Regions from separate parts of the Hydrogenophaga sp. LT287 genome, predicted to be linked through region 2. Evidence: predicted binding sites of a transcription regulator. Region 2 holds the regulator's gene; the other holds the start of a gene.

Region 1 (15,330 bases), on a different contig from region 2:
GCTGAAACTGCTGCGACAGGGCGCCCCACCACTGCATCGGGTCTACCACGCCACCGGCCGGGGCGCCCGCAGGCGCGTTGCCGCGCGGCTTGCGCGACGCGTCCTTGCCCGGCGGTGGCGCTGGCTCGTCTTCGGGTTCGTCTTCGTAAGCCTCGTCTTCCGCATCATCGCCGGCGTCAGCCTCCGGCTGCGCGGGCGCGGGTGTGCCATAGGTGCGCGGTGGAATTTCAAGGCCGGCAAACTGGGTGGTGGCCGGTGCCGGGGGCTGGCTGGCGCCAGTAAACCCCGCAAAGGTTTCGGCAGCTTTCACCTTCAGCGCATTGGCCACATCGCCCATGCTGAAGTTCATGTTTTGCAGCGTGGCCAGGGTCATTTTTTGCACCTCCAGCGCCTGGATGGTGGCCGCCAGGGCCTTGGAATTCTGGTCGAGCCAGAAATGCACCGCCTTCAATTCCTCGATGCGCTTTTCCAGGTCTTCCACGCTGAACGTGGGCGCCACCCAGTTGCCCAGGTTGGGCAACTGCGGGATGCTCTGGCCGAGCCCCTGCGCCACCCCACCGGCCGCCTGGCCCGCCAGGTTTTGCAGAAACTCAAAGCCCGGCACAAATTTGCCGAATCCACTGCCCGATGCGTCGCTCATGGCTTGTCTCCTGGAAGTTGTTTTGAAGGCCGGCCCACGGCCCAGTGGCTTACCCAGCGCTGCCGTCGCTGTCCACGCCGTAGCGGGGTGCCCGGCGCTCTCGCAAGGATGCCACACCTTCGCGCACATCGGGGCCGGCAAAACCCATGAATTCCAGCGCCAGCGAGGTGTCAAACGCCGGCCCAGCCTGGCGCAGCCAGTTGTTAAGCGAGTACTTGGTCCAGCGGATCGCGGTCTGGCTGCCGCTAGCCAGCCGGTCGGCCACTTCAAAGGCTTTGTCGATAAGGGCGTCGTCTTCCACCGCCAGCGAAACGAGGCCAATGCGCTCGGCCTCTTCGCCGCTGATGGGGTCGCACAGCATGAGGTAGTACTTGGCCTTGGCCAGGCCGCACAGCAGCGGCCAGACAATGGCCGCGTGGTCGCCGGCGGCCACGCCCAGGCGGGTGTGCCCATCCACAATCTTGGCGCTTTTGGCGGCAATCGAAATGTCGGCCAGCAAACCCGCCACCAGACCCGCGCCCACGGCCGGGCCGTGCATGGCGCTGACGATGGGTTTGTCGCAGTTGATCACGTTGTAGACCAGGTCGCGCGCTTCTTTCCACACCCGGGTGCGCACATCAAAGTCGGTGGCCATGTCTTGCACCAGCGCCAGGTCGCCGCCGCCTGAAAAGCCCAGGCCACTGCCGCGCAGCACGGCGCAGCGCACGCTGTCGTCGCGGCCTACGTCGCGCCAGATCTCGCTCAGTTCCCAATGCCCTTCGTGGCCGGCGGTGGGTAACTTGCCGTTGCCGCCGGGTCCGTCGGCGCGCATCTGGATGTCGAGCACCGACGGGATACCGCCCACCAAAGGGCCGCGGCGGGTGATGGCAAGGGTCTGGTAGCGGCTGTAGTCCACGGTCTGCATGGGGTCTCCTGTTGTTGAAGGCATTGGGGTGAGGGGTCTGCTCGCTGCGGCCAGCCAGCGGCTGGTCGTCGTGCGGCACACACCACCTGATTTTCGTCTCAATCGAAGAAGGTTTCATCGACTGTTTTCAGGGTGGTTTTTGATCACTTTGCCCTCGCTACCGCACGTGTCGCGCGCGCAGATCTGGCACGCATTGACGTGCGTCAAAACCCCGCACAGCGGGCGGGGGGATCATGTTGGGGAGGTTTGCAGCCATTTGCTGCAAGCGTTTCGACACCCGAGGACAGACCATGAGCCAGAACATTTCAGACAGTTTTGCCGAGCAATTGAAGCAAATGCGCCATGAGACTTTGGCCCAACTGCACGCCCAGCGCGGCGGTGCGGTGGGCAGGGCAGAGGCCGCAGCCAACCTGCGGTCTACCGAAAGCGACGACTGGGCGCAAGCCGGCTCCGAACGCGATCTGGCCTTTGCGCTGGACGAGCGCGAGTCGGCTGAGCTGGTGGCCATTGACGCGGCATTGAAGCGTATTGCCGATGGCAGCTACGGCCTGTGCCTGGACTGCGGCGTGGGCATTGCCACGGCCCGCCTGCATGCCAACCCCACCGCCATGCGCTGTGTGGACTGCCAGAGCAAGCTGGAGCAGGCCCAGGGCGGTGCCCACCCAGCCACGATGTAATTTTTTTTCAAAACCACCGGAGAAACCTTTGACCACTTTTCACGCCGTTGTCTGGATCGATCACAGCGAAGCCCATGTGGTGATGTTTGATCGTGAACACGTTGAAGCACAACGCATCAAATCGCGCAGCCACCACAAAGCCAAAGGTGGGCATGTGGGTTCACACCAGCTCAAGCACGGCCGGGGCCCGGCCGCCAGCGGCAGCCACACGCCCCAGGGTGGCCACGCCACGGTAGACGATGCGTTCTATCACGAGGTGGCCGAGGCATTGACCGGGGTGCATGAGATTCTGGTGACCGGCCCGGCCCAGGCCAAAACCGAGTTTCGGGCCCACTGCCACCGGCACGACCCGGCGGTGGACAAAGCCATCGTGGACGTGGTGACCAGCGACCACCCGAGCGACGGACAGCTGGTGGCTATGGCCCGCCAGTATTTTCTGAAGTACGACCAGACCACCGCAGACCCTTCGCAGCGCTGAGACGATGCTGAACAAGTCCCCGCAAGTGCGTGCGGGCCTTGTTCAGGGTTGCCTCAACTCACTGGGTCTTGAACGCCACCGTTTTCTGGACCGCCATGCCGTCTACCGAGCCCGTGAGGGTAAATTCGTACCAGGTGCCGAACCCCAGCGGCTGGACTGGCTTGAACAGCACAGCACCGGTACCCTCGCTTTTCCAGGGCTCAACGGCCACAACGGCGCCCGTGGCCCGCTCGCGCAGATCGAAGCTGGTCACCATCACCCGGCCTGCCAGCGAACCAGAAACGGAAAGGGTCACCGAGGTGTACACCGCCTCCTGGCCGTCGTAAGGAAAGGTCGCGGCGACGCGACGCATGTAGCCCCCTGAACGCCCCAGTACCGTGGTGAGTGGTGTGCCACCCACACCGAACTCGTCCAGGTCCGACGCGAGCAGATACGCGCGATGCCCAGGTGAATACAGCAATGCATCAAGGTAGCTGCGCCCTTCTTCGTAGGTGGTCGCGTTGCCGTGGATGATGGTTTCGCCCATGGCGTGCGGGTAGCCCACGTGGTTGGCCCGCTCCCAGTAGCCGGCACCCGTGAAACCGGCGAGGGCGGGGTCTTCGGCGTGGCCAACGACCCCGTGCTGGGTCAGGTAGTTGGCATGGTTCTGGGCTGCTCGTGCGAGCAGGCCATCCCAGCTCATCGGTGGCAGGCCGATGCGCGCGCGGATCTCCTGGAGTCGATCAACATGACCAGCCACCGGACCCGCAAGAGATGCGGGAGCGGCCGCGGGATATTCCCGCTCGGCGTCGGCACCGTCCGATCCACCGCCACAGGCGGTCAGCACCGCCAACACCGCACTGGCCACAGCCCAGCGCGCAAAAGACGACAAAGCGGTTAGGCGTGTTTTCATCGGGCACTCCGTGAAAGCCGGACTGGCTTCCTTGTCAGATGTATCGGCATCCCCCCGCACCAACCTATTGATTCGGCCCTATGAAGTATCAACCGTTCGCCCTGAGCCTGTCGAAGGGCTCGTGCCATGTCTGAGGAAGGTTTCGACAAGCTCAACCCGAACGGACTTTAGACTTCACTGGGCCTGATCTATAAGCCCCGAAATAGCCCCTTTCCCCCAAGCAGTTCTTTCTTTGACGCAGCGCAACCCGATCGACCTGACGAAGCCGCGAACCGCCGCAGCGCATGCCCTTTGCGTATCGGCTTTGCTATGCTGCGCACATGAGCACAAGCCCGCCCACCACCCTGCCCGCCCGCAGCCTGTTTCACTTTGCCTTTCATGTGACCGACCTCGACGAGGCGCGCCGCTTTTACGGCGGTGTGCTGGGTTGCACCGAAGGACGCAGCACCGACACCTGGGTCGACTTTGACTTCTTCAGCCACCAGATTTCGCTGCACCTGGGCGAGCCGTTCAAGACCAGCCGCACAGGCCGGGTGGGCGACCACCTGGTGCCCATGCCGCATTTCGGCCTGGTGATGTTGCTGCCGGCCTGGCAGGCACTGGCTAAGCGGCTGCAAGCCGCTGGCGTCGACTTTGTGCTGCCGCCGCAACTGCGCTTTGCGGGGCAACCCGGCGAACAATCGACGATGTTTTTCTGCGACCCGTTCGGCAACCCGATCGAAGTCAAGGGCTTCGCGTCGCTCGACGGGGTGTTTGACATCTGACACCACAGGGCATGCTGCTGACGCCGAAGGTTGTGCCGCCGGCGCTCAGAAAATAGGTGTGATGTGTGCGCCAACTCACATTCAGCAGCCTCCATCCAACGGTTCCAACGCTACCAACGGTCGCATCGGCGAACCCAACGGCGCCGCGCCGCGCACGGGCTGCACCAGAATCAGGGCGCAAGACACATTCGAAACCTACCGGCCCTGCCGTTTTTTGTGCCCCCTATGCCAAGCTTGTCCACGCCGTCCTCTCAACCCGCACCGGCCCGCGGTCTTTCGCGCCGCCAGTTCACCACCTGGGCTGCCGGTGCGGCGGTCTTGGGCGCCCCGGCGCTGAGAGCGCAGCCAGCCAACCGCCTGGTGCTGGGGCAGTCGGCCGCCTTCAGCGGGCCCGCGGCGCAGCTGGGTATTCAGTTCCATGCCGGTGCCAAGCTGTTCTTTGACCAGCTCAACGCCAAGGGCGGTGTGAACCAGACCCTGGTGGACATCAGCACGCTGGACGATGGCTACGAGCCCGATCGCTGCGCAGCCAACACCCGCAAGCTGCTGGACGACGACGTTTTCGCCCTGTTTGGCTACATCGGCACGCCCACCAGCGTGGCCGCCCTGCCGCTGGCCACCCAGGCGCAAACCCCGTTTTTTGCCCCCTTCACCGGTGCCATGGGCTTGCGCCAGCCCTTCAACCGCATGGCGTTTCACATGCGGGCTTCGTACAACGACGAGACCGCCCTGATCGTCAAGCAGCTGACCAACTTGGGGCTCAAGAAAATCGCGGTGTTTCACCAAAACGACGCCTACGGCAAAGCCGGTCTCGACGGCGTCACGCTGGCGCTGAATGCGATGCAGCTCAAGCCTGTGGCGGTGGCCACGGTAGAGCGCAATTCGGTGGACGTGGCGCAGGCGGTGAGCACACTCAACGCGGCGAAGCCCGATGCCGTGGTGCAGATCAGCGCTTACACCTCGTGCGCGGCCTACATCCGGGCGGCACGGGCCGCGGGCTACGGTGGCACGTTTTACAACGTGTCTTTTGTGGGCACACAGGCCCTGGCCGACGCCCTGGGCAAAGAGGGCGCGGGCGTGGCCGTTTCACAGGTGGTGCCCACGCCCTACAGCACCTCGCGCCCCATCACCCGCGAGTTTCTGGCGGCCATTGCGCAAGGCGGCAGCAAAGTGCAGGCCAACTTTTCCAGCATGGAAGGCTTCATGGCGGCCAAGTTGTTTGCCGAAGGCATGCGCCGAGCCAGCGGGCGCCTGACGCGCGACAGCCTGATTGGCGGACTGGAAAGCATCCGCGACTATTCCATTGGCGGCTTCAACGTGTCGTTCAGCCCCAGCAACCACGTGGCGTCGAAGTTTGTGGAGCTGTCCATGCTGACGGGCGACGGCCGCGTGCGCACCTGAAGCGCCGCCCGGCCGCACCCGGTCAATCGCTCAGCCTATCAGGCTTCCAGCGGCGCGATGGTCTGATCAATGGCACCAAAGATGGTCTGCCCGTCTTTGCCCTTCATCTCAATGCGGATGGTGTCGCCAAATTTCATGAACGCGGTGGACGGCTGGCCGTCCAGAATGGTTTCAATGGCGCGCTTCTCAGCGATGCAGCTGTAGCCCTTGGGCCACTCTTTGCGGCCGTCCACTTCAACCGCCTTGTTGCTCACGGTGCCGCTGCCCACGATGGAGCCGGCGCGCACGTTGCGCGTCTTGGTGATGTGGGCAATGAGTTGGCCGAAATGGAAGGTCATTTCAGGGCCGGCCTCGCACATGCCCACCTTGCGGCCGTTCCAGGTGCTTTGCAGCGTGAGGTGCACGCGCCCGCCCTGCCAGGCGTCACCCAGCTCGTCGGGCGTGACCGCCACCGGACTGAAGGCGCTGGCCGGCTTGCTCTGGAAGAAACCAAAACCCTTGGCCAGCTCGGCTGGAATCAGGTTGCGCAACGACACGTCGTTGACCAGCATCAGCAAGCGAACGCCATCCAGCGCCTGAGCAGGCGTGGCACCCATGGGCACGTCGCCCGTCACCACGGCAATTTCGGCCTCGAAGTCGATGCCGAAGTCTTCGCTGGGCACCACCACGTCGTCGCAGGGGCCCATGAAGTCGTCGCTGCCACCCTGGTACATCAGCGGGTCGGCGTAAAACGACGTGGGCACCTCGCTGTTGCGGGCTGCGCGCACCAGCTCCACATGGTTGATGTAAGCCGAACCGTCGGCCCACTGGTAAGCGCGCGGCAGCGGCGCCATGCACATGGCCGGGTCAAACGGGAACGCATGGCGCGCCTTGCCCTGATTGAGCGTCACGTACAGGTCGTGCAACTGCGGGCTGATGAAATTCCAGTCGTCCAGCGCCTGCTGGAGCTTGTTGGCGATGCCGGTCGCATAATGCGCGGTCGAGAGGTCGCGGGAAACCACCACCAGTTGTCCGTCGCGCGAGCCGTCTTTGTAAGTGGCGAGTTTCATGCATGTCTCCTGCTAAAGCTTCATTGATTGGCCATGATGGCAGCCCCGGAACCTGAGCAGCACCATCGTGCAAAAAATTACGAATAGTGAAACAAGTTCACCTATTCGTAAAATTTGAATTTTAGACCAAAGCCCTGTCCACCGTTGACCGATCTTCCAACACCATGCCCGTAGCCACGCCCTCCAGCGCCGACACCCCCCCCCACACACCGACGGCCACCGACAGCCCGGAAGACGGCGAGCACCTGCGGGCCGGCATCCAGTCGGTCGAGGTCGGGTTTGAGCTGCTGAACGCGCTGTCCAACGCCCCCGGCGCGCTGATGCTGCGCGACCTGGCTGCGGCGGCCGGCATGAGCGCGGCCAAAGCACACCGCTACCTGGTGAGCTTTCAGCGCATGGGCTTGGTCATGCAAGACCCGGTGAGCACCCGCTACGACCTGGGGCCAGCCGCGCTGCGCCTGGGCCTGGCCAGCCTGAGCCGCATCGACGCCGTGAAGCTGGCGCGCGAGCGCGTGCCCGCGCTGCTGCTGGAAACCGGCCACACGCTGGCCATTGCGGTGTGGGGCAACCAAGGGCCCACCATGGTGCACTGGGCCGAAGCGCCACAAACCGTGCCCGTGACGCTGCGCCTGGGCGACGTGATGCCGCTGCTGACCTCGGCCACCGGCCGCTGTTTTGCCACCTTTATGGGCACCGAGGGGCGCGACGCCGAGCGCATTGCGCCCATGATCCGCGACGAACTGGCCCGCCTGAAAAAGCTGCCCAACAACGCGATGCCGCTGCTGGACGTGCCGCAGTCGCAGCAGGCCGTGCAGGCCATGCTGAACGAGACCCGCCAGCAAGGGCTGGCGCGCGTGGTGCACAGCCTGGTACCGGGCGTGGGTGGCTTTTGCGCCCCGGTGTACGACGCGCAGGGGCGTCTGGCGCTGGGCCTGGTGGTGCTGGGCTCGGTGGCCACGCTCGACACCCAATGGGACGGTGCGCCGGCCCAGGCCTTGCTGCGCTGCGCCCGCCAGCTCAGCGCCGACCTGGGGCACCAGCCCCAGACCTGACACCCCGTGAGCCAGCCACCCCCACGCACCACCGCCACACCACGCTGGACCACCTTGGCCCTGCTGGGCGCCGCGGTGCTTGGCCTGCACCTGCTGCTGTTGTCGGGTGGCTGGACGCCACTGGCCGAACCCTGGCCCAACGGCACCACCACTTCCCTGAGCGCGCCCGAGGCGCACGACTCCACGCAAGCGGCAACACCGCTATCGCCACCGCCTGCGGCCGCAGCACCACCGCGCGCCACCGTCAGCACGGTGCGCTGGATCGTTGCGGCTCCCGCACCGACAGCTCCCGTCGCCAAGCCCCGGCCCGCAGAAAAGCCAACACCCGCCGCAAAGCCGCTGCCGGCTGCGCCGCCCCCGCGACCGCAGCGCCCAGTGGACGCAGTGATCGCTATCGCCCCCCTCGATGAAACCCCGGACGCCGCCCAGGCGGTTCGGGTTGAAGAGCCCGCCGCTGGCAGCGCACCGCAGCCCGAGCCGGAACGCGCTGAGGCAGCACCCACAGCGGAGGTTCTGGCCAAGGCTGCACCCGAAACCGACCCAGGACCGCAAGCTCTGCCCCAGCCCTCAGACGCGAGCGCCCCACCCGTGCCACCCGAAACCGCAGCGGTGCGCGGTGAAAACCTCCCGCCGGCGAGCCTGCCCGCCAGCACGCAACTGGCGTACGACGTGTCGGGCACCATCAAAGGCCTGAATTACAGCGCCAGCGGCGCGCTGACCTGGACCCTGGCCGACGGCCGCTACGGTGCCCGCATGGAATTGCGCGTGCCCTTGCTCGGCAGCCGGGTGCAAACCAGCGCCGGGCGCGTGGAAGCCAGCGGTCTGCTGCCTGACCGCTTTTCTGACAAAAGCCGCAGCGAGCGCGCCGCCCATTTCGACCACGCCCAGCAAACCATCCGTTTCAGCAACAACCGGCCCGAAGCCGCCCTGCAGCCGGGTGCCCAGGACCGCCTCAGCCTGTTCATGCAGCTGGCGGGCCTGCTCAACGCCCAGCCCGCCGCGTACCCCGCCGGGCAGCTGATCAGCCTGCAGGTGGCGGGCACCAGCGACGCTGAAACATGGCGCTTTCGGGTCGGCGAGGAGGAGACTCTGGCGCTGCCGGCCGGCAACCTGCCAGCCCGCCGGCTGGTGCGCGAGCCGCGCGAGCCCCGCGACAGCCGCATCGACATCTGGCTGGCCCCCACACTGGCTTACCTGCCGGTGCGCATCCGCATCACACAAGACAGCGGTGACCGCGTGGACCAGCAGCTCAGCCAGATGCCCTGAAACTGCGGCCCGCTGTGCCAAAAATGACACGCATCTTGAAACCACCCGGAACGTATCCACTTAAAAGGCAGTCTGAACTCCATATCGGCGACCGATTGCCGATATAAGGTCATCAGGAACACAGGTTTCTCTCTTAGAAGGATATTTCAGTCATGCACATGCTTTACGACTCGGATGCCTTTGCCGTGGTCCACATCCTGGCCAACGCGCCCACCGACGGTGACAACGTCATTACTGACGGTCCCCAGATTCCCCGCCACGGTTTTGAAATCGTGGACAAACGCTCGGGCAAAGAGGTGTACCTCGACGGCTCCTGGGCAGAAATGTTCCAGATCCAGATCACCGCCTGGCAGCAAAGCACCCCTTCGCAAGAAGAGGTGGAAGACACGCTGGAAGGCTACGCTTCGCTGGCGCAGATGCCGGTGGTCATGCACTAGACGCTCCCCCCGCGCCGCGCCCAAGGACGCGTCACCCCCAGAGGGCTGCGCTGGCGGCTTGACAAGGCCAGCTCCACGGCGCCCTCGGTTCAACCACCCGTCGCGCCCCCGTTGCATCTCCCGCTCGCCCGGCACTTGCCGGGCTTCGTTTTTTCAGGTGGCTCTTTTCGCCTGCAGCCACAGGAACACCGGCTCGGCCAGTACCAGCACCGCCACCAGCCGGCACACCTGAAAAGCGGTGACCACGGGCACGCCCAGTTGCAGCACCTTGGCGGTGATGGCCATTTCAGCAATACCGCCGGGCGATGTGCCCAGCACCAAGGTCGCGGGATGCAGTCCGGTCAGGGCAGCAAGCACCCAGGCAAAGACCGCACACAAACCCATCATCACCCCGCTGGCCAGCGCCACCGAAGCCATCCAGCGCGGCGCGGTGTGCACAAAAGCGGGCGTGAAGCGAACCCCCAGGCTCACCCCGATCACCAGCTGGGCCGCGTTGGTCAAGCCAACGGGGATGGCCGTCAACGCCGCACCCGACAAGGTGATGCCCATGGTGACCAGCAAAGCCCCCATGAACCAGGGGTTGGCGCGGCCCAGGTGCCGCATCAGCAGCGCACCCGCCAGCGTCAGCCCCGCCAGCCAGAGCAAGCCCTGCGCATGCACTTCACGCAGCGCATCGGGCAAGCGGTCAATGCCCTGCACGCCCCAAAATTGCAGGGCAAACGGAATCGTCAGCGTAACCATCAGCACCCGCAGGCTGTGGGCTGCGGCCACCAAGTCGGTGCGGGCACCGTGGCGCTCGGCGATCAACGTCATTTCAGAAGCACCGCCAATGGCAGCCGCAAAGTAGGTGGTGCTGCGCAGCTGGGCCGGGGTGAGCGACGACAGGTGCTCGCCGTGCTGGTGGCGCAGCCAGGCGCCAAAACCCAACCCCAGCGCCAGCGCCCAGGCAATACCCAGCGCAATCGCCCACCAAAGGCCCGCCACCAGGGCGCCCACGGCAGGCGTGAAATACAGCCCCAAAGCGGCCCCAATGACCCACTGCCCCGCGTTGCGAAACGGCACCCAGCTTTCGGTGCGAGCGCCCAGCACCGACACCAGCGAAGTCGCCACCAGCGGGCCGATCATCCAGGGGATTGGGGTTTGCAGCCAGACACACAGACGTGCCGACGCGTAGGCAAGCAGCAGGGTCAGGGCCACGCGGCGCCAGGATGTGGGCGGGTGAGGAAACAAGGGCGGCACTCGGGTTTTGAAACAGGGCGACCGCCGTTCAAAGCGGGCCGCGTAGTATCCCCGCATGAACTGTCGACGCGCTGTCACACAGCCCTGCAAAAAGATCGCCATCGGCATCCTGCTCGGCGCTGCGCTCGTGGGCTGCACCACCACCAGCCGCCCTGGCGGCGAAACCTCGGGCTTTTCTGCACAGGTCCAGCGGCTACCGGCGGCGCCCCTGCTGCTGCTGGGTGAGCAACACGACGCGCCCGAGCACCAGGCCCTGCAGCGTGAAACCGTGGCGCTGCTGAGCCAGCGCGGCCAGCTGGCCGCCGTGGTGATGGAAATGCTGGAGCAAGGCCGCCAGACCACCGATCTGTCCCCCAGCGCCACCGAAACCGAGGTGCGCCAGGCTCTGCACTGGAGCGGCGAAGCCAACAGCGGCTGGCCCTGGGCGGTGTACGGCCCAGTGGTGATGGCGGCGGTGGCGGCGGGTGTGCCGGTGCTGGGTGGCAACCTGCCGCGTGCCAACATGCGCACCGCCATAGGCGACAGCACGCTGGACCAGCGGCTGGCGCCAGAGGCCCTCGTGCAGCAGCAAAGCAACATCCGCGAAGGGCATTGCCACCTACTGCCCGAACGCCAGATTGCGCCCATGACCCGCATCCAGATCGCCCGCGACCGCAGCCTGGCCCAAGTGGCGGTGGCCGCGCTGCAGCCAGGCAAAACGGTGCTGTTGGTGGCCGGCAATGGCCATGTGCGACGCGACCTCGGCGTGCCCCAGCACCTGCCTGCAGGCGTGGACCACCATGTGGTGATGGCGCAAGCCGGGTCCAACCCCGCGAGCGAACCCGGTAACCACGCCGACACGGTGTGGACCACGCCCCCGCGCCCACCCACCGACCACTGCGCCGAGATGAAGACGCAAATGGGGCGCTGAAAGCGTCCCTGTCAGGGTCGAATCAGCCGATCAAGCCACGCGCTTGATGGCGTTGGCCAGCACGCCGACCATGGTCTCAATGTGCGGCTTTTCCACAATGAAGGGCGGCGCGAACACCAGGTTGTCGCCCGCGTTGCGCACCAGCACGCCGCGGTGGTAGCAGTCCATGAACACATCGAACGCGCGTTTGCCCGGCAAGCCTGGCAGCGGCGCAAGCTCCACCGCGGCCGCCAGTCCCAGGCTGCGGATGCTGATCACATTGGGCAAGCCTTTGAGCGCGCTGTGCATGGCGTCCCCCAGCACCGGGCCCATGGCGCCCGCGCGCTCAAACAGCTGTTCTTCACGGAACAGGTCCAGCGTGGCGATGGCCGCCGCGCAGGCCACCGGGTGGCCCGAGTAGGTGTAGCCGTGGAAGAACTCGATGGCGTGCTCGGGCGCGTTGCCGTGTGCGCCCATCATGGCGTCATAAATGCGGTCGGTGCAGACCACGCCACCCAGCGGAAACACGCCGTTGGTGACCGCCTTGGCGAAGTTCAGCATGTCGGGCTGCACGCCGTAATAGTCGGACGCGAAGGCGGTTCCCAGGCGGCCAAAGCCAGTGATCACCTCGTCAAAAATCAGCAAGATGCCGTGCTTGTCGCAGATCTCGCGCAGGCGTTTCAAGTAGCCCTGCGGCGGCACGTACCAGCCGGCGCTGCCGGCCACCGGCTCCACGATCACGGCGGCAATGTTGCTCGGATCGTGCAGCGGCAAGATGCGGTTTTCCAGCTCCAGCAGCAGGTCTTCGTTCCACACCGGCTCGGCGTTGTGGATGTAGGCATGGTTCACCGGGTCGTGGATGAAGCGCATGTGGTCCACGCGCGGCAGCAGGCTGGTGCCATACACCTTGCGGTTGGCCGGAATGCCGCCCACGCTCATGCCCCCAAAGCCCACGCCGTGGTAACCGCGCTCGCGGCCAATGAACATGTTGCGGTGGCCTTCACCGCGCGCGCGGTGGTAGGCCAGGGCCACCTTCATCGAAGTGTCGGCCGCCTCTGATCCCGAGTTGCAAAACAGCACCTTGTTCAGGTCGCCCGGCGCCATGGCCGCAATCATTTCGGCGGCGCGAAACGCTTTGTCGTTGCTCACGCTGAACGCCGTGGCGTAGTCCAGGGTGTCCAGCTGCTTCTTGATGGCTTCGTTGATGGGCTTGCGGTTGTGGCCGGCGCCCACGCACCACAGGCTGGAAATGCCGTCGATCACCTGGCGCCCGTCGTGGGTGGTGAAGTGCATGCCGTCGGCGGCCACAAACACCCGGGGGTCTTTCTGGAAGCTGCGGTTGGGGGTGAAGGGCAACCACTGGTTGTCCATGCGTAGCGTGTTGTTGTCCATGGTGTTGGCTCCTGTGCTGCCCTGTGAAGCTCGGGCGATCCGCGATTTTGGCACCACACGCCATGGCCGGTGGCTCCACTGCTCAAGGCGCCGGCAGGCCCACCGGCAGCCATGCTGCGACAATCAGCGCGCCATGCAACACACCTACGTCCTCACCCTTTCCTGCCAGGACCGCCCTGGCATCGTGCACGCCGTCTCGGGTTTCCTGCTGGAAAACGGCGGCAACATCGAAGAAGCAGCCCAATACAACGACCCGGCCACCGGCCTGTTTTTCATGCGGGTGCAGTTCGCCTGCGGCCAGCTCACCCAGGACGACTTGCGCTTGCGCCTGAAGCTGTTTGCCGAGCCCTTTGCCATGCAATGGACCCTGCACCCCATGGCCGAGCCGGTGCGCACCGTCATTTTCGTCAGCAAAGAAGGCCATTGCCTCAACGACCTGATGTTCCGCTGGAAGAGCGGCCTGCTGCCGCTGGACATCCGCGCCATCGTGAGCAACCACCGCGACTTTTACCAGCTCGCGGCCAGCTACAACGTGCCGTTTCACCACATCCCGGTGACCGGCGCCACCAAGGCCCAGGCCGAAGCCAAGCAACTGGAGATCATCCGCAGCGAAGGCGCCGAGCTGGTGGTGCTGGCGCGCTACATGCAGATTCTGAGCAACGACCTGTGCCGCGAGCTCTCAGGCAAAGCGATCAACATCCACCACAGCTTTCTGCCCAGCTTCAAGGGCGCCAAGCCTTATTACCAGGCGCACGACCGGGGCGTGAAACTGATCGGCGCCACCGCCCACTATGTGACGGCCGACCTGGACGAAGGCCCGATCATTGAGCAGGACGTGGCCCGGGTGGACCACACCGACACCGTGGAAGACCTGACCGCCCTGGGCCGCGACACCGAAAGCCAGGTGCTGGCCCGCGCTGTGAAATGGCACAGTGAACACCGCGTGCTGCTCAACGGGCACAAAACTGTGGTGTTTAAATGAGGACGCCCCCCGATGCAGCCTTGCAGGCTGCTTCCCCCCACTGGGGGGCGCACGTCCGCTTCGGGGCGGCCGTGCGCGCCGTGCCCGGATCACTTCCCCTCAGCCGCAGCGTTTAAGGTGACGCCATGACGATCCGTATTCCGCCGATCCAGTGCCTGCTCACGTTCGAGGCCCTGGCGCGCCTGCGCAGCGTCACCCAGACCAGCGAAGAGCTGTGCGTCACGCCCAGTGCGGTGAGCCACCGCATCAAGCAGCTGGAACAAATCTTGGGCACCAAGCTGTTTGGCCGGGCCGACTTTTCGCTCACCACCGAAGGCAGCGAATACCTGGCCCATGTGCGCGAGGGCCTGGCCACCTTGCAGAAGTTTCCCAGCCACGTGGCCACGCCGGGGCGGCGCAAGCTCAAGCTGGCGGTCACGCCCACGTTTGCGCGCTCCATTTTGCTGCCGCGCCTGAAGCAGTTCAGCGAAACCTACCCCGAGATTGACCTCACGCTGCAAGTGAGCATTCCGCTGCTGGACGTGGTGGCCGAGGACGCCGACCTGACCATCCGTTTCGGCACCGGCCGCTACGCCGACGTGGAACACGTCTGCCTGATGAAGGACGAGGTGACGCCGCTGGCCTCGCCTGCGTTTGCGCGCGAGCACGGCTCGTTTGACGCGCCGGAAGACCTGGAAGGCGTGCCGCTGCTGCGCAGCCCGCTGGAGCCCTGGCGCACCTGGTTTGCCGCCCACGACCTCGACTGGCCCGAGCCCGTGGACGGCTCGCAGTTCAACGACATTGGCCTGATGTGCGACGGCGCAGCCGCCGGCATGGGTGTGGCCCTGGTGCGGCTGAAGCTGGCTGCACCCTGGCTGGAGCACGGCACGCTGGTGCCGCTGTACGAACGCCATGTACCCAGCCCGCACGCCCACTACCTCTGCTGGCGCACCGGCACCATGGACCGGTGGGAATGCGCGGCTTTTGCCGAATGGCTGAAGAAGGCGGTGGGCTGACGGCGGTCCAGACCCGCGTTCGGGTGCGGCGGGCGGGAGAGGCGTGAAACCCTTCACTGCCCAAACCCCAAACCCGCTCACAACCTGCTGCAAGTTTCTTCAAACGCGGCAAACCGCTTTGGCCTAAACTGACCCTCAGCCCAGCCAACGCACCCAACGAGCCACCATGAACGCACCCACCTCACCCGCAGAAGTTGCCCAGTTCAACCGCGCCAGCCGCCAGGCCGAGGTGGTTCGTGCCCTGAGCGCGGTGGTGCCGGCGCATGCCCTGCT
Region 2 (15,330 bases):
CTACTCGGTCTACGCCGGTGTTCAGGACGCCATGATGCAGTGGTGGTACGGCCACAACGCCGTGGGCTTCTTCCTCACCGCTGCTTTCCTGGGCATGATGTACTACTTCATCCCCAAGCAGGCCGAGCGTCCGGTCTACTCCTACCGCCTCTCCATCGTCCACTTCTGGGCGCTGATCTTCACCTACATGTGGGCCGGCCCACACCACCTGCACTACACCGCGCTGCCAGACTGGACGCAATCGGTGGGCATGGTCTTCTCCCTCATCTTGTTGGCCCCCAGCTGGGGCGGCATGATCAACGGCATCATGACCCTGTCGGGTGCCTGGCACAAGCTGCGTGACGACCCCATCCTGCGGTTCCTGATCGTGTCCCTGTCGTTCTACGGCATGTCCACTTTCGAAGGCCCGATGATGTCGATCAAGACCGTCAACGCGCTGAGCCACTACACCGACTGGACCGTGGGCCACGTGCATTCCGGCGCCTTGGGTTGGGTGGGTCTGGTGTCCATGGGTTCGCTCTACTACCTGATTCCTCGCCTCTACGGTCAGAAGAAGATGTATTCGGTACCCGCCATTGAGCTGCACTTCTGGGTGGCCACCATCGGTATCGTGCTGTACATCGCCGCCATGTGGATCGCTGGTGTGATGCAGGGTCTGATGTGGCGCTCGGTCAACCCCGACGGTAGCCTGACCTACACCTTCGTCGAGTCGGTGAAAGCCACCTTCCCGTTCTATGTGATCCGTCTGGTGGGCGGTCTGCTGTACCTCGGCGGCATGATCGTCATGCTCTGGAACGTCATCATGACGGTGCGTCAGGGTCGCGTTGTGCCGGTCCCCGTGATGGCAGTCAACCCCGCACACGCCTGAGGAGAAGAAAAATGGCCAATAACGAAAAACTCACGGGTCACGCCCGGATCGAGACCAACAACTTCCTCATGATCGTGTTGATCACGCTCGTGGTGGCGGTGGGTGGTCTGGTGGAAATTGTTCCTCTGTTCTTCCAGAAGTCCACCACCCAGCCGATTGAGGGCCTCAAGCCCTACAGCGCGCTGCAGTTGGCTGGTCGGGACGTGTATGTCAGCGAGGGTTGCTACAACTGCCACTCGCAGATGATTCGCCCCTTCCAGGCTGAAACCCTGCGCTATGGTCCTTATTCGGTGGCGGGCGAGTTCGTTTACGACCGCCCATTCCAGTGGGGTTCCAAGCGTACCGGCCCTGACCTGCACCGTGTGGGCGGCCGCTACAGCGACGAATGGCACCGCATTCACCTGACCAACCCGCGCGATCTGGTGCCCGAGTCCAACATGCCCGCCTACCCTTGGCTGGCTGAAAAAATGGTCAACGAGACCCAGCTGCCCAAGCGCATGGAAGTGCTGCGCACCCTGGGCGCGCCTTACACCGACGAAGAGATCGCTGCCTCGGCGGAAGAGGTCAAGGGCAAGACAGAAATGGAAGCCGTCATCGCCTACCTGCAGGTGCTGGGCACCGCTCGCAAATAAACACGGAGCTTCGTCATGGACATCAACGACCTGCGCAGCATCGTCACAGTGGTCAGCCTGCTGACCTTTGTTGGCATCGTGGTCTGGGCCTGGTCCAAACGCAACAAGGCCAACTTTGATGAGGCAGCTCGGCTGCCCTTCAACGAAGACTAAACCGCGGCACCAACAAGAGAAACATCATGAGCGACTTTACAAGTGAATTCTGGCACTACTACGTGGCCGGGCTGACGCTGGTCAGCATCATCGCCTGTCTGATCCTGCTGTGGATCAGCGGCACGACCAAAGCGGCGACACTTGCCGACAACACCACCGGTCACGTGTGGGACGGTGACCTGGCCGAGATGAACAACCCCTTGCCACGCTGGTGGGTGTACCTTTTCATCATCACCGTGGTGTTCGCGTTGGCTTACGGCGTGCTTTACCCCACGTTTGGCAAATACCAGGGCGTGCTGGGCTGGTCGTCACAGGGGCAACACACCGCTGAGGTGAACAAGGTTCAGGAAGCCATCGCACCCATCTACGCCAAGTTCAATGAGATGAAGCCCGAGCAGCTGGCTGGCGACACCCAGGCAATGGCTGTGGGTGAGCGCTTGTTCATGAACTACTGTGCCCAGTGCCACGGTTCAGATGCCCGTGGCGCCAAGAGCTTCCCCAACCTCACCGACGGCGACTGGCTGTATGGTGGCGATCCAGAAGCCATTAAAACCACGATCGCTCAGGGCCGCAACGGCGTGATGCCGCCCATGGGCGCCGCAGTGGGTGGTCCGGAAGAGGTCCGTAACCTGGCTCACTATGTGCTCAGCTTGTCGGGCAGCCCGCACGACAGCGTGCGTGCCACGCAGGGTAAGAACAGCTTTGGCTCCTGCGCAGCCTGCCACGGTATGGACGCCAAGGGCAACATCGCCATGGGTGCACCCAACCTGACCGACGGTGTGTGGCTGCACGGCTGGGGCGAAGAGGCCATCATCCGCGCCGTCAACAACGGCATCAACAACCAAATGCCCGGCCAGTCGGCGTTGCTCAATGAGGCGCAGATTCACGTCCTCAGCGGCTACGTCTGGGGCATGTCCAACAAGCCGGCCAATTAAGCACTCTGTGCCCCTGAGACCGCGGCGGTTGTGATGACCGCCGCCCTTACTTTTTTGCCTTCCTTTCCGGGTTCCTCGTGAGTTCCGACACACCAGACAGCAACGCCAGCAAGCCCATCATTCCCATCGTTGCTGTGTCCCCTCGGGGCGCCAAAGACGACGATGAAGAGATGGTTTCTTTGTATGCCGCGAGGCAAAAGATCTACCCGCGCTCTGTATCGGGGATGTTCTCAAACTGGCGCTGGATCACGGTCTGGATCACACAAATTGTGTTTTACGGCTTGCCCTGGCTGGAGTGGAACGCTCGTCAAGCGGTTCTTTTTGACCTGGAAGCCCGTCGCTTCTACATCTTCAGCTTGGTGCTGTACCCGCAGGACTTCATTTACCTGACCGGGCTGTTGGTCATTTCTGCACTGGCCCTGTTCTTGTTCACGGCCGTGGCGGGTCGCCTCTGGTGTGGTTATGCGTGTCCACAAACGGTCTACACCGAAATTTTTCTCTGGATCGAAAAAAAGGTCGAGGGCGATCGCTCGGCCCGTATGCGCTTGGATCAGGCTGATTTTTCCGCGCAAAAGCTGGGCAAAAAGTGGCTTAAGCACGCCTTGTGGATTGCTTTTGCGCTCTGGACAGGCTTCACCTTCGTAGGCTATTTCACGCCCATCCGCGATCTGGCTGCCTTGTCGCTGGCCGCGTCTTTGGGCCCTTGGCAAACCTTCTGGGTATTTTTCTACGGCTTTGCCACCTACGGCAACGCAGGGTTCATGCGCGAGCAGGTCTGCAAGTACATGTGCCCCTACGCGCGTTTCCAGAGCGCGATGTTTGACAAAGACACCATGATCGTCACCTACGACGAAAAGCGTGGTGAGCCCCGCGGTCCGCGATCGAAAAAGGCCGATCCCTTGGCGCTGGGGTTGGGTTCTTGCGTTGACTGCACGCTCTGCGTCCAGGTCTGCCCCACCGGTATCGACATTCGCAAGGGTCTGCAATACGAATGCATCGGCTGCGGTGCCTGTATTGACGTGTGTGACGAGGTCATGGACAAGGTGGGTTATCCGCGCGGCTTGATCAAGTACTCCACCGAGAATGGGGTTGCTCAGGGCTGGACCACGGCTCAAATGATCAAGCGAGCGTTCAGACCCAGGGTGCTGGTGTACACCGGTATCCTGCTGGCCATCACCCTGGCTGTGATGGTCAGCTTGTTCATGCGCAAGCCGCTCAAGGTGGACGTGATCCGCGACCGGGGCGCATTGGCCCGCATGGTGGAGCAAGGACGCATTGAAAACGTCTTCCGGCTGCAAATCATGAACGCCACCGAATCCACACAGCGCTACGTCATCACGGTGTCCGGCCTGTCGGGTGTCACCATTGCTTCGGAAAACAAAGTCGAGGTGTTGCCCACTGAGGTCCGCTCGGCCGTGATTCGGGTTCAGATACCGCCGGATGCTGCAAACCCGGGCTCGCACCCCATCCAGTTCAGCATCCGCTCGGTTGGTGACGAGCCAGTCGAGGTTTCCGAGAAAGCTGCCTTCCTGGTCCCGCGCTGACGACATTCAGCGCCATTTGACATTCCCATTTCGGAGCTACAACATGAGCAACGCGCCCTTGACCCAGCCCCCAAGCCATGAAAATACCCCCTGGTGGAGAATTCCACATGTGGTGTTCGTGCCGGCTCTTCTGTTGTGTGGGGTGATAGCGACCAGCACCATGGTGGTCATTTCGTCGATGGACCAGGATCCGGTGCTTGACAAGGAGGTCTACGAGCGAGAGCGCAGGGCGGCACTGGCACTGGAGGGGCAAGCAAGGATCGATGCGCTGATGGCTGTGCAGCCAGCCAATCAGGGTCGAAACCATGCGGCTTCACCTTTGGTGCCCTCTGAAAAATAATGGCCAGCCTGGCTACCGGTGCAGCTGTACCCGGGTGCTTGTCGCTTTAACAAAACCAGATATGGAAGAGGAGCCGCACCGATGTGGACACAGCGTTTGATGTGGATAGCATGGCCTGCTTTTTTGGTGGCCGCGGTGCTGGAAATGGTGGTGTTTGCTTTTGTCGATCCCAGCGATCTGCATTGGTTTGGCTCTCCTCTGGCCCTGTCGCGGGAAGCGGTTTACACCCTCGCGTTCTTTGTGTTCTGGGGTGCAACCATGGTTTCCAGCGCCTTGACAACTTTGCTCGCCATGTCGCCATTTGAGGTGAACCGTTGCCCGATACCCGCAGACGAGCGACCAACCGACTGCGCCAAGAACGGTCGCTGCGGCTGAAACGGCTAGCGCCTTCAGCGCCAACAAAAACCCCGGAGAGGCGTATGCGCCTGTCCGGGGTTTTTTTGTTGGGCATTCGCCCAGGTTTTCGTTGTGTGTCGCGGTGGATTCAGCGGCAAGTTTGCGGATTCACGATCTGCTTGAGCCCTTCGGTGCTCTTGATGTGAACATAGCGCTGTTTCACTTCGATAATGCCGTCGTCAACGAACTTGGAGAAAGTGCGGCTCACCGTTTCGAGCTTCATACCCAGGTAGCTGCCGATCTCTTCGCGGGTCATGCGCAAAATCAGCTCGGACTGTGAGAACCCGCGGGCATGAAGCCGCTGGACCAGATTGAGCAAGAAAGCCGCCAGCCGTTCTTCGGCGCGCATGCTGCCCAGCAGCAGCATCACCGAGTGGTCGCGCACGATCTCGCGGCTCATGATCTTGTGGACGTGGTGTTGCAGGGTGGTGAATTCGCGTGAGAGCTCTTCCACCTGGTCAAAAGGCATCACGCACACCTCGGCGTCCTCCAGTGCAATCGCGTCGCACGAGTGGTGGTCGCTGACGATGCCGTCCAGGCCAATGATTTCTCCCGTCATCTGAAAGCCGGTCACCTGGTCACGGCCGTCTGCGGTAGTAACGCAGGTTTTAAAAAAACCAGAACGAACGGCAAATAGCGACGTGAACTTGTCGCCCGTGTTGAAGAGCGCGGAGCCGCGCTTGATGCGGCGGCGTGTGGAAATCACCGCGTCGAGCTTGTCTATCTCTTCGCTGTTCAGACCCATGGGCAGGCACAACTCCCGCAGGTTGCAGCTTGAGCAGGCGACTTTGATGCTTTGAATGTCCATAATTTTTCCAGGATTGCGGGGTTAGCTTAACGCATCGGCCCGAGCACTGTCGAGAAAAGGCCGGTCTGGAGTCTGGGGGCAATCCTGGGGACAACCCCCGGTCCGACCGAGGCCTTGATCAAGATCAAAGGCGCTGGCGCGCTCATGCGGCACATTCAGCCCTCAGAACTGGAGAACTGTTTGTGAGTCATGCTATTTCCAACGAGTTGCTCAAGCGATTCGACATTCCTGGGCCTCGTTACACCTCGTACCCGACGGCAGACCGATTCGTCGAAGCTTTCGCGGAGCAAGACTATATACAAGCGCTGGAGCAGCGCCGAGTGGGTTCCATGGCGCTGCCGCTGTCGCTGTATGTGCACATTCCGTTTTGTGAGTCGGTCTGCTACTACTGCGCCTGCAACAAGGTGATCACGAAGCACCACGAACGTGCAGCCGAATACCTGCGCTATCTGTCTCGTGAGGTGGAGCTGCAGGTGCAGCACTTCGGGCAAGGTCACAGCGTGTCGCAGCTGCACCTGGGCGGCGGTACCCCCACTTTTCTGTCCGATGCCGAGCTGGAAGACCTGATGTCGATGATCCGGCGCAATTTCACGCTGGTGCCGGGTGGTGAGTATTCGATTGAAGTGGACCCTCGCACGGTGACCGACCAGCGGTTGCAGACGTTGGCCAGACTGGGCTTCAACCGCTTGAGCTTTGGTGTGCAGGATTTCGATCCGGCGGTGCAAAAAGCGGTGCACCGGGTGCAACCCGCTGAACAGGTTTTTGCCCTGGTGGAAACCGCCCGCAAGATCGGGTTTGAGTCGGTCAATGTGGACCTCATCTACGGTTTGCCCCTGCAAACCCCGGAATCTTTTGCGCGCACCTTGGCCCAGGTCAACGAGTTGCGTCCGGACCGCATTGCGCTGTATGCCTACGCCCATCTGCCTTCGCGGTTCAAGCCACAGCGCCGCATCATCTCTGCCGAACTGCCCAGCGGCGGCGACAAGCTGGCCATGCTGTCGGCCTCGCTGGACGCGTTCATGGACGCGGGGTATGTGTATGTGGGCATGGACCACTTTGCTTTGCCCACCGATGCACTGGCCGTGGCCAAGCGCCAAGGTCGTCTGCACCGCAACTTTCAGGGCTACAGCACCCAGCCCGATTGCGATTTGATCGCTCTGGGCGTTTCGGCCATCGGACGCATTGGCGCCACCTACAGCCAGAACGCCAAAACGCTCGACGAGTACTACGACGCGTTGGACCAGGGGCGTCTGCCCATCGTGCGCGGCCTGGCGTTGACGCGGGATGACCTGTTGCGACGCTCCGTCATCATGTCGCTCATGTGCCAAGGCCAGTTGCAATACGAATCCATCGAGCTCGGCCACCTGATCGATTTCAAGTCCTACTTCGCGCGTGAGCTGGAAGTGTTGTCCGGCTTTGTAGAGAGCGGGTTGGTCACCATGGATGACACGGGCGTCGAGGTCACGACTACAGGTTGGTTTCTCGTGCGTGCCATCGCTATGGTGTTTGACAAGAACCTGCAGGTTGACCTGGACCGGGCGCGTTTTTCGAAAATCATCTGAGCGTTCAGCGGGATACCGCGGGCGCAGGCGTTGCCCGTGCCCGGCCTGCGCTACAGTGACTTATGCAGACTTCAATGGCGATCACGGCCCTGTTCATGGGCCTCGCGGGCGGGCCCCACTGCGTGGCCATGTGCGGCGCGGCTTGCGCGGGCATCAGCCGTGCGGCGGGTGAGCGCAGCACCCGCGCGCTGTGGACCTTCCAGTTCAGCCGCATGCTGGGCTACGCACTCTTCGGCGCCTTTGCCGCCGGCTCGGTGCAAGGCCTGGCCTGGTTGGGCACCAACACCGCGGTGCTGCGCCCTGTGTGGACCATGTTCCATGTGGCCGCTCTTTTGCTCGGTGCCGTGCTGATCTGGCAGGCCCGCCAGCCCGCCTGGATTGAAAACCTCGGTCAATCGATTTGGCGAAAGGCCCGTCCTGTGATGGCCTCCCTGGGACAGCGCGCACCTGTGGTGTTGGGTGTCGCTTGGGCACTCATGCCTTGTGGCTTGCTGTATTCGGCCTTGCTGGTGGCGTCCCTGTCGGCCAATGCAGCAGAGGGCGCTGCCATCATGGCGCTGTTCTCCATCGGCACATCCATATCGCTTACCGCAGGTCCTTGGCTGCTGTTGCGGTTGCGCGGTGGCCGCTCAGGTGCGTGGGGCATTCGCCTTGCCGGTCTGGCACTGGCGGCCACGTCGGGCTGGGCCCTGTGGATGGGCATCACCAACCCCACCGGGCTCTGGTGTGCCTGATCTTTGTCGCTGAATGGGGCCTCAGCCGGCACGGGCACGCCGGCCGGGCAGGGTGGCCAGCACCAGGCCCAGCAGCGCAATGCCAAACGCCACCACTTGCAAGCCTGTGAGCCGTTCGCCCATGAACAGCACGCCAATGGCGGCAGCGCTCACGGGCAGCATCACCGTGAACACGCCGGCTTGTGACGCTGGCACCGTCTTCAGGCCGGTCATCCAAAGCCACACGGTCCACATACTGGCGGCCAAACCGTAAAAAACCAGCAGGCCCCAAACGGGTGCCTGGACCGCACCAAAGTCAAACTGCCATGCAGCCCACAGCCCAAACGGCGTGACAAGGGCAAAGCCCCAGAGGTTGATGATGGCCGAAATGCGCTTGGGGCTCAGACCATCGGTCAAGCGCTTGCCAATGACCACGTAGGCGGCCTCACAAACCACCGCTGCAAACACCAGCAGATTGCCTAGCAAGCTGCGGCTGATGCCGAAGGGGCCACTCGTATCAGCCAGCACCGGCATGGCCGGGTCTGCTTTCTGCAAGGAAAACAGCCCGATGCCGATGGCCGCACAAGCAATGCCAGCCGCACTGCGCCAGCCGATGCGCTCGCGTAGAAACAACCAGCTGAGCACAGCCACCACGGCGGGTATGGACGACATGACCACGCCCGCGGCCACAGCGGTGGTCATGCTTACCCCAAACAGCATGCAGATCGAGAACAGGAAGTTGCCCAGGAACGACTCCAGAAACAACAGGCGGCGTGTGTGGCTTGATATGGGGGCCTCGTCGGCGGGCTTGCGCATCCACCGCCACATGGCCAGACCACCAATGCCAAAGCGCATCCAGGCCAGCAAAAACACGGGAAACACCAACACCAGTGGCTTGGATAGCGCCACATAACTTCCCACCAATGCCATGCTCAGGCCCAGGCTGGCGTACGCCCACCATCGGTTCATGGCGCACCTTTTCGAATGGATTGGATTTGCATGGCTGCGGATCATGCCTGATTCATCCAAAGCACCGAAGTTGTGCGTTGGCATGGTTCGGACCCAGGCATGCAGGGACCACCCCACATCCGTTTCCCACGATGAGGGCATCGATCTTCATAATGTGGAAAATAAAAATGCTGCAATGCAAGAATATTTCTCATTACGGGAAACAAATTCCCATATTGAGAAATATCATAGGAAGTGCATTGAATTTAAACGATAAAATATTTGTCTTGTATAAGACATAAGAGCTTTTCAAACTCTTCTATAAGACTTAAAGTCTGTTCATCGGCACTGTCCTTGCAAGCCAAGTGGCCGAACCTGTTTTCTCAACCTCACGGAGTAGTTTCATGTCCCAAACACTGACCCGCCAGCAACAGATCGAAGCCCTCGAAAAAGACTGGGCCACCAACCCCCGCTGGAAGGGCGTCAAGCGCGGCTACACCGCCGCCGACGTGGTGCGTCTGCGCGGCAGCATGCAGCCTGAATACACGCTGGCCAAAAACGGCGCTGAAAAGCTGTGGGCCAAGGTCAACGGCGGCGCCAAAAAAGGCTACGTGAACGCATTTGGTGCCATCACCGCCGGTCAGGCCATGCAGCAGGCCAAGGCCGGCTTGGAGGCTGTGTACCTGTCGGGCTGGCAAGTCGCCGCTGATGGCAACACTTCCGAGACCATGTACCCCGACCAGTCGCTGTACGCCTACGATTCGGTGCCCACCATGGTGCGCCGCATCAACAACACCTTTAAGCGCGCTGATGAAATTCAGTGGGGCCGCGGTATCGAGCCAGGTTCGCCCGAGTTTGTGGACTACTTCCTGCCGATCGTGGCCGATGCAGAAGCCGGTTTCGGCGGCGTGCTCAACGCGTTCGAACTGATGAAGAACATGATCGCTTCCGGTGCCGCCGGCGTTCACTTTGAAGACCAGTTGGCCGCCGTGAAGAAGTGCGGTCACATGGGTGGCAAGGTGCTGGTGCCCACGCAAGAAGCTTGCGAAAAGCTGATCGCAGCCCGTTTTGCCGCTGACGTCATGGGTGTCTCCACCATCGTGCTGGCCCGTACCGACGCCGAAGCCGCCAACCTGATCACCAGCGACCATGACGCCAACGACAAGCCCTTCCTGACCGGCGAGCGCACGCAAGAAGGCTTCTACCGCGTGAAGAACGGCCTGGAGCAGTCCATCAGCCGTGGCGTGGCCTACGCCCCCTACGCCGACCTGGTGTGGTGCGAGACCGGCGTGCCAGATATCGGCTTCGCCCGCGAATTTGCCCAGGCTGTGCATGCTTCGTGCCCGGGCAAGCTGTTGTCGTACAACTGCTCGCCTTCGTTCAACTGGAAGAAAAACCTGAACGACAGCCAGATCGCTTCCTTCCAGGAAGACCTGGCCGCGCTGGGCTACAAGTACCAGTTCATCACGCTGGCCGGTATCCACATCAACTGGTTCAACACGTTCCAGTTTGCCCACGCCTACGCCCGCGGCGAAGGCATGAAGCACTACACCGAAATGGTGCAGGAGCAGGAATTTGCTGCACGTGACAAGGGTTACACCTTCGTGTCGCACCAGCAAGAAGTGGGCGCAGGCTACTTCGACGACGTGACCACCGTCATCCAGGGCGGTTCTTCCAGCGTGAAAGCCCTCACCGGCTCGACCGAAGAAGAGCAGTTCCACTGATCGGAAGCCTCACAAGCCCCCAGGGGCTGTTGAGACAGAAAGCCCGGGCCAGCCCCGGGCTTTTTTGTGGGAAAATTCAGAGCTTCAAAGTACAGCAAGAGCGAGAAAGGCAATCTGGTTATGACACCGCGAACTACAAGGCGTTTCCCTCTGGCCTCCTGAGGCCCGCAGTTCGCGCCTGCCCGATTCCCCTTTTCAACTCCATCCAGCGCGGCCCCATGCCGCGCTTTTTTGTTTCTGGACACCCATGCTTCACATCACGCTCCCCGATGGTTCACAACGCGAGTTTCCTGGTCCGGTCACCGTAGCCGAAGTTGCTGCATCGATCGGCGCCGGCCTGGCCAAAGCTGCGCTGGCCGGCAAAATTGGCGACAAGGTGGTGGACACCAGCTTTCAGATCACGGCGGACAGCCCGCTGGCCATCATCACCGCCAAAGATGCCGACGGCCTGGAGGTGATTCGCCATTCCACCGCCCACCTGCTGGCTTACGCGGTGAAAGAATTGTTTCCCGATGCGCAGGTGACCATTGGCCCGGTGATTGAAAACGGGTTCTTCTACGATTTTTCGTACAAGCGTCCCTTCACGCCTGAAGACCTGGTGGCCATCGAAAAGCGCATGGCGGAGTTGGCGAGCAAAGACGAGCCGGTGGTGCGCCGTGTGCTGCCACGCGACGAAGCCGTTGCGTATTTCAAAGGGCAGGGCGAGCACTACAAAGCAGAAATCATTGCCAGCATTCCCAGTAACGAGGACGTGTCTCTGTACCGCGAGGGTAATTTTGAAGACCTGTGCCGCGGCCCACACGTGCCCAGCACCGGCAAGCTCAAGCACTTCAAGCTGATGAAGGTGGCGGGCGCCTACTGGCGCGGCGATCACCGCAACGAGATGCTGCAACGCATTTACGGCACGGCCTGGGCCAGCAAGGACGACTTGCAGCAACACCTGACCATGATCGAGGAGGCAGAGAAGCGAGACCACCGCAAGCTGGGTCGTGAACTGGATCTGTTCCACATCGACGAACATTCGCCCGGCACGGTGTTTTGGCACCCCAAGGGTTGGACCCTGTGGCAAGAGGTGGAGCAGTACATGCGCCGCGTCTACCGCGACAACGGTTACCAGGAGGTTAAAGGGCCGCAGATTCTGGACAAGGGCCTGTGGGAAAAGACCGGCCACTGGGACAAATACCGCGACAACATGTTCACCACGGAAAGCGAGAAACGCGATTACGCGCTCAAGCCGATGAACTGCCCCGGTCACATCCTGATCTTCAAGCAAGGTATCAAGAGCTACCGCGACTTGCCTTTGCGCTATGGCGAGTTTGGCCAATGCCACCGCAATGAGCCCACGGGTGGTCTGCACGGCATCATGCGGGTGCGTGCCTTCACCCAGGACGATGGCCATATCTTCTGTACCGAAGACATGATCCTGGATGAGTGTGTGGCTTACACCGCGCTGCTGCAAAAGGTTTATACCGACTTCGGTTTCAGCAACATCATTTACAAGGTGGCGACCCGTCCCGAAGCGCGCATTGGCAGTGACGAGAGCTGGGACAAGGCTGAGCACGCCCTGAAGGAGAGCCTGCGCGCGTCGGGTTGCGAGTTCGAGATTTCGCCCGGCGACGGCGCTTTTTATGGCCCCAAAATCGAATACACGTTGAAAGACGCGATCGGGCGCCAGTGGCAATGCGGCACCATGCAGGTCGATTTCTCCATGCCCGAGCGGTTGGACGCCGAGTACGTGGGGGAAGATGGCGCACGTCACCGACCTGTCATGTTGCACCGCGCCATCGTGGGCAGCCTGGAGCGTTTCATTGGCATCCTGATCGAACAGCACGCAGGCGCACTCCCGGTGTGGCTCGCGCCGGTGCAGGTTGCGGTGCTCAATATCACCGACGCGCAGGGCGATTACTGTCGTGAAATCGCCAAATCGCTGCAGAATCAAGGGCTTAGGGTCATAACCGATCTGCGCAACGAGAAAATAACGTATAAAATACGGGAGCACGCGTTGCAAAAGCTCCCTTACATAATTGTCGTGGGCGACAAAGAAAAGGCAGCTGGCGCCGTGGCTGTGCGGGCGCGAGGTAACAAAGACCTCGGTGTTATGCCGCTGGAAGACTTTTCCAGGCTGATTGCGGCAGACGTCTCATCCAAAGTTTGAATTCAAACACCCGGTTGACCCCCGAGGCCGCTGCGCACATCGCTTGTGCATTGGGGCGTCCTTCGGGGCGGTCCACCTGTTTAATCAGCCCACACAAAGGAACGTACCATAGCTACCAATTTTCGTGACCGCCGCCAACGCGAAGAGCGCGCACACCGACTGAACCGTGAAATCATGGCTCCAGAGGTCCGCCTCAATGGGCCAGAAAACGAGCCGCTGGGCATTGTCAGTTTGCAAGAAGCGCTGCGCATGGCCGGTGAGCTGGATGTGGACTTGGTGGAAATTGCTGCCACCGCCATTCCCCCAGTGTGTCGCTTGATGGACTACGGCAAGTTCAAGTACCAAGAGCAGAAAAAGGCGGCGGAAGCCAAGGCCAAGCAAACGGTTATCGAGATCAAGGAAGTCAAGTTCCGCCCAGGCACCGACGACGGTGACTACAACATCAAGATGCGCAACATCCGTCGCTTTCTTGATGATGGCGACAAGTGCAAGATCACGTTGCGTTTTCGCGGCCGTGAGATCACGCACCAGGAACTGGGTCTGGCCTTGCTCAACCGCATTCGCGACGAGCTCGCAGACATCATCGTGGTGGAGCAGTTTCCCAAGTTGGAAGGCCGCCAGATGATCATGATGATCGCGCCCGGACGCAGGAAAGCAGCACCCAAGGCAGTTGAGCCTGCTGCGCAGAGCACAGATTAATTTGCACCTCTGAAAAGGTGTCGCAGACCTCGGGTCTGCAAACAGATTGGACGGGCAGGGTAGTCTCCTGCTGGTCCGAGGCGCTGGCCGCAAGGCTGATCGCCGAAAGAAAAGCCGCAAGGCTTTTCATAGAAGTGGCTCGGGGCCAACAAGTCTGCGGAAGGTTCGCAGCGCCTCACGAGCACAAATCAAAAAGGAGCATGTACATGCCCAAAATGAAGACCAAGAGCAGCGCGAAAAAGCGATTTCGCGTTCGTCCCGGTGGTACCGTGAAACGCGGTCAAGCCTTCAAACGTCACATTCTGACCAAGAAGTCCACCAAGACCAAACGCCACCTGCGCGGCGCCGTGACTGTTCATGAGACCAATATGGGTCACATGGCACAGATGCTGCCCGGCATGGGTATTTGATCAACGACGAACAAGGAGTCACTCATGCCTCGCGTCAAACGTGGTGTAACGGCACGCGCCCGCCACAAAAAAGTTCTCGCCCTTGCAAAAGGTTTTCGCGGTCGCCGCGGTAACGTCTTCCGTATCGCCAAACAGGCGGTGATGAAGGCGGGGCAATATGCCTACCGCGATCGTCGCAACAAGAAGCGCGTCTTCCGTCAGCTCTGGATCGCGCGTATCAACGCCGGTGCACGTGCTTGCGGTATGACGTACAGCCAGTTCGCCAATGGTCTGAAGAAGGCCTGCATCGAGATTGACCGCAAGGTCCTGGCCGATCTGGCCGTGAACGACCCGGCTGCCTTTGGCAGCATCGTGGAGCAAGTCAAAGCCAAGCTGGCCGCTTGATTCACGACGGAGACTGCGGCGGCCTGAATGGGTCGTTGGGGTCTTCCAGTCGCTCAAAGGGGTTGAGGCTTGAGGGATTTCCCTCGCAGCGCTCAGCCCCTTTTTTGTTTTCGCAACGCACAATCACACACATGAACGAGTTGGACGCACTGGTCGACAACGCTCGCGCCGGCTTCGCGCAAGCCGCCACCCCGGCCGATCTGGAAAACGCCAAGGCCCAGTTTCTGGGCAAATCTGGCCGCATCACCGAGCTGATGAAGGGCATGGCGGCTTTGTCTGTGGATGAAAAAAAGAGCCGCGGAGCGGCGATCAACCAGGCTAAGCAGGCCATTGAGGCGGCGCTGACTGCGCGGCGCCAGGCCCTTGCCGACGCCGAGCTGGAAGTTCAGCTGAAGGCCGAGGCGCTGGATGTGACGCTGCCGGGTCGTCAGCGTGGTCAGGGTGGTTTGCATCCTGTGAGTCTGACGCTGGAGCGCATTGAGGCGATCTTTGGCTCCATGGGCTTTGAGGTGGCCGAGGGTCCCGAAATTGAGTCCGACTGGTTCAACTTCACGGCATTGAATACGCCGGAAGACCATCCCGCGCGCTCGATGCACGACACCTTTTACGTCGAAGGCGGCAGTGAAAAAGCGCCCAATTTGCTGCGCACGCACACCAGCCCGATGCAGATTCGCCACGCGGTGCAGCATGTGAAACGCCACCGTGCTGCGATCGACAACGGCACCGGAATGCCGGAAATCCGCGTGATTGCACCCGGGCGCACCTACCGGGTGGACAGCGACGCCACCCATTCGCCCATGTTTCGCCAGTGCGAAGGCTTGTGGATTGGCGAAAACGTGAGTTTCAAGGACCTGAAATACGTCTTCACCGACTTTTGCCGCACCTTTTTTGAGTCCGATGATCTGGTGCTGCGCTTCCGTCCCAGTTTCTTCCCGTTCACCGAGCCCAGCGCCGAGATCGACATCCAGTTCCAAAACGGCCCGTTGGCTGGCCGTTGGCTCGAAGTGGCCGGCTCTGGTCAAGTGCACCCCAACGTGGTGCGCAACATGGGGCTTGACC

The links. Region 2 encodes FNR, which switches genes on or off when oxygen is low (the NO sensors DNR and NnrR bind a similar motif). Its sites were predicted from a motif close to TTGATNNNNATCAA; they were not measured.
Region 1: a site for FNR is predicted at 1,738-1,751, ahead of AC0GNR_RS09865 (TraR/DksA family transcriptional regulator). Genes of this name have one in related genera too.

Annotation. Positions count from the first base shown of each region.
Region 1 covers NZ_JBVPZC010000010.1:27,284-42,613, forward strand. The annotation lists gene AC0GNR_RS09855 (PhaM family polyhydroxyalkanoate granule multifunctional regulatory protein) at 1-640, opposite strand, end outside; gene AC0GNR_RS09860 (enoyl-CoA hydratase/isomerase family protein) at 690-1,535, opposite strand; gene AC0GNR_RS09865 (TraR/DksA family transcriptional regulator) at 1,835-2,221, shown strand; gene AC0GNR_RS09870 (hypothetical protein) at 2,250-2,699, shown strand; gene AC0GNR_RS09875 (CAP domain-containing protein) at 2,758-3,591, opposite strand; gene AC0GNR_RS09880 (VOC family protein) at 3,912-4,355, shown strand; gene AC0GNR_RS09885 (ABC transporter substrate-binding protein) at 4,581-5,756, shown strand; gene AC0GNR_RS09890 (fumarylacetoacetate hydrolase family protein) at 5,795-6,805, opposite strand; gene AC0GNR_RS09895 (IclR family transcriptional regulator) at 6,970-7,857, shown strand; gene AC0GNR_RS09900 (DUF3108 domain-containing protein) at 7,864-9,123, shown strand; gene AC0GNR_RS09905 (BTH_I0359 family protein) at 9,276-9,560, shown strand; gene AC0GNR_RS09910 (AbrB family transcriptional regulator) at 9,714-10,751, opposite strand; gene AC0GNR_RS09915 (ChaN family lipoprotein) at 10,855-11,709, shown strand; gene aptA (omega-aminotransferase AptA) at 11,740-13,080, opposite strand; gene purU (formyltetrahydrofolate deformylase) at 13,214-14,062, shown strand; gene AC0GNR_RS09930 (LysR substrate-binding domain-containing protein) at 14,188-15,057, shown strand; gene AC0GNR_RS09935 (FAD-linked oxidase C-terminal domain-containing protein) at 15,224-15,330, shown strand, end outside.
Region 2 covers NZ_JBVPZC010000018.1:49,732-65,061, forward strand. The annotation lists gene ccoN (cytochrome-c oxidase, cbb3-type subunit I) at 1-868, shown strand, start outside; gene ccoO (cytochrome-c oxidase, cbb3-type subunit II) at 880-1,500, shown strand; gene AC0GNR_RS13585 (cbb3-type cytochrome oxidase subunit 3) at 1,516-1,653, shown strand; gene ccoP (cytochrome-c oxidase, cbb3-type subunit III) at 1,680-2,588, shown strand; gene ccoG (cytochrome c oxidase accessory protein CcoG) at 2,759-4,132, shown strand; gene AC0GNR_RS13600 (hypothetical protein) at 4,176-4,472, shown strand; gene AC0GNR_RS13605 (hypothetical protein) at 4,554-4,847, shown strand; gene fnr (fumarate/nitrate reduction transcriptional regulator Fnr) at 4,957-5,676, opposite strand; gene hemN (oxygen-independent coproporphyrinogen III oxidase) at 5,859-7,238, shown strand; gene AC0GNR_RS13620 (sulfite exporter TauE/SafE family protein) at 7,313-7,972, shown strand; gene AC0GNR_RS13625 (DMT family transporter) at 7,994-8,920, opposite strand; gene aceA (isocitrate lyase) at 9,304-10,623, shown strand; gene thrS (threonine--tRNA ligase) at 10,871-12,778, shown strand; gene infC (translation initiation factor IF-3) at 12,887-13,477, shown strand; gene rpmI (50S ribosomal protein L35) at 13,684-13,887, shown strand; gene rplT (50S ribosomal protein L20) at 13,912-14,271, shown strand; gene pheS (phenylalanine--tRNA ligase subunit alpha) at 14,403-15,330, shown strand, end outside.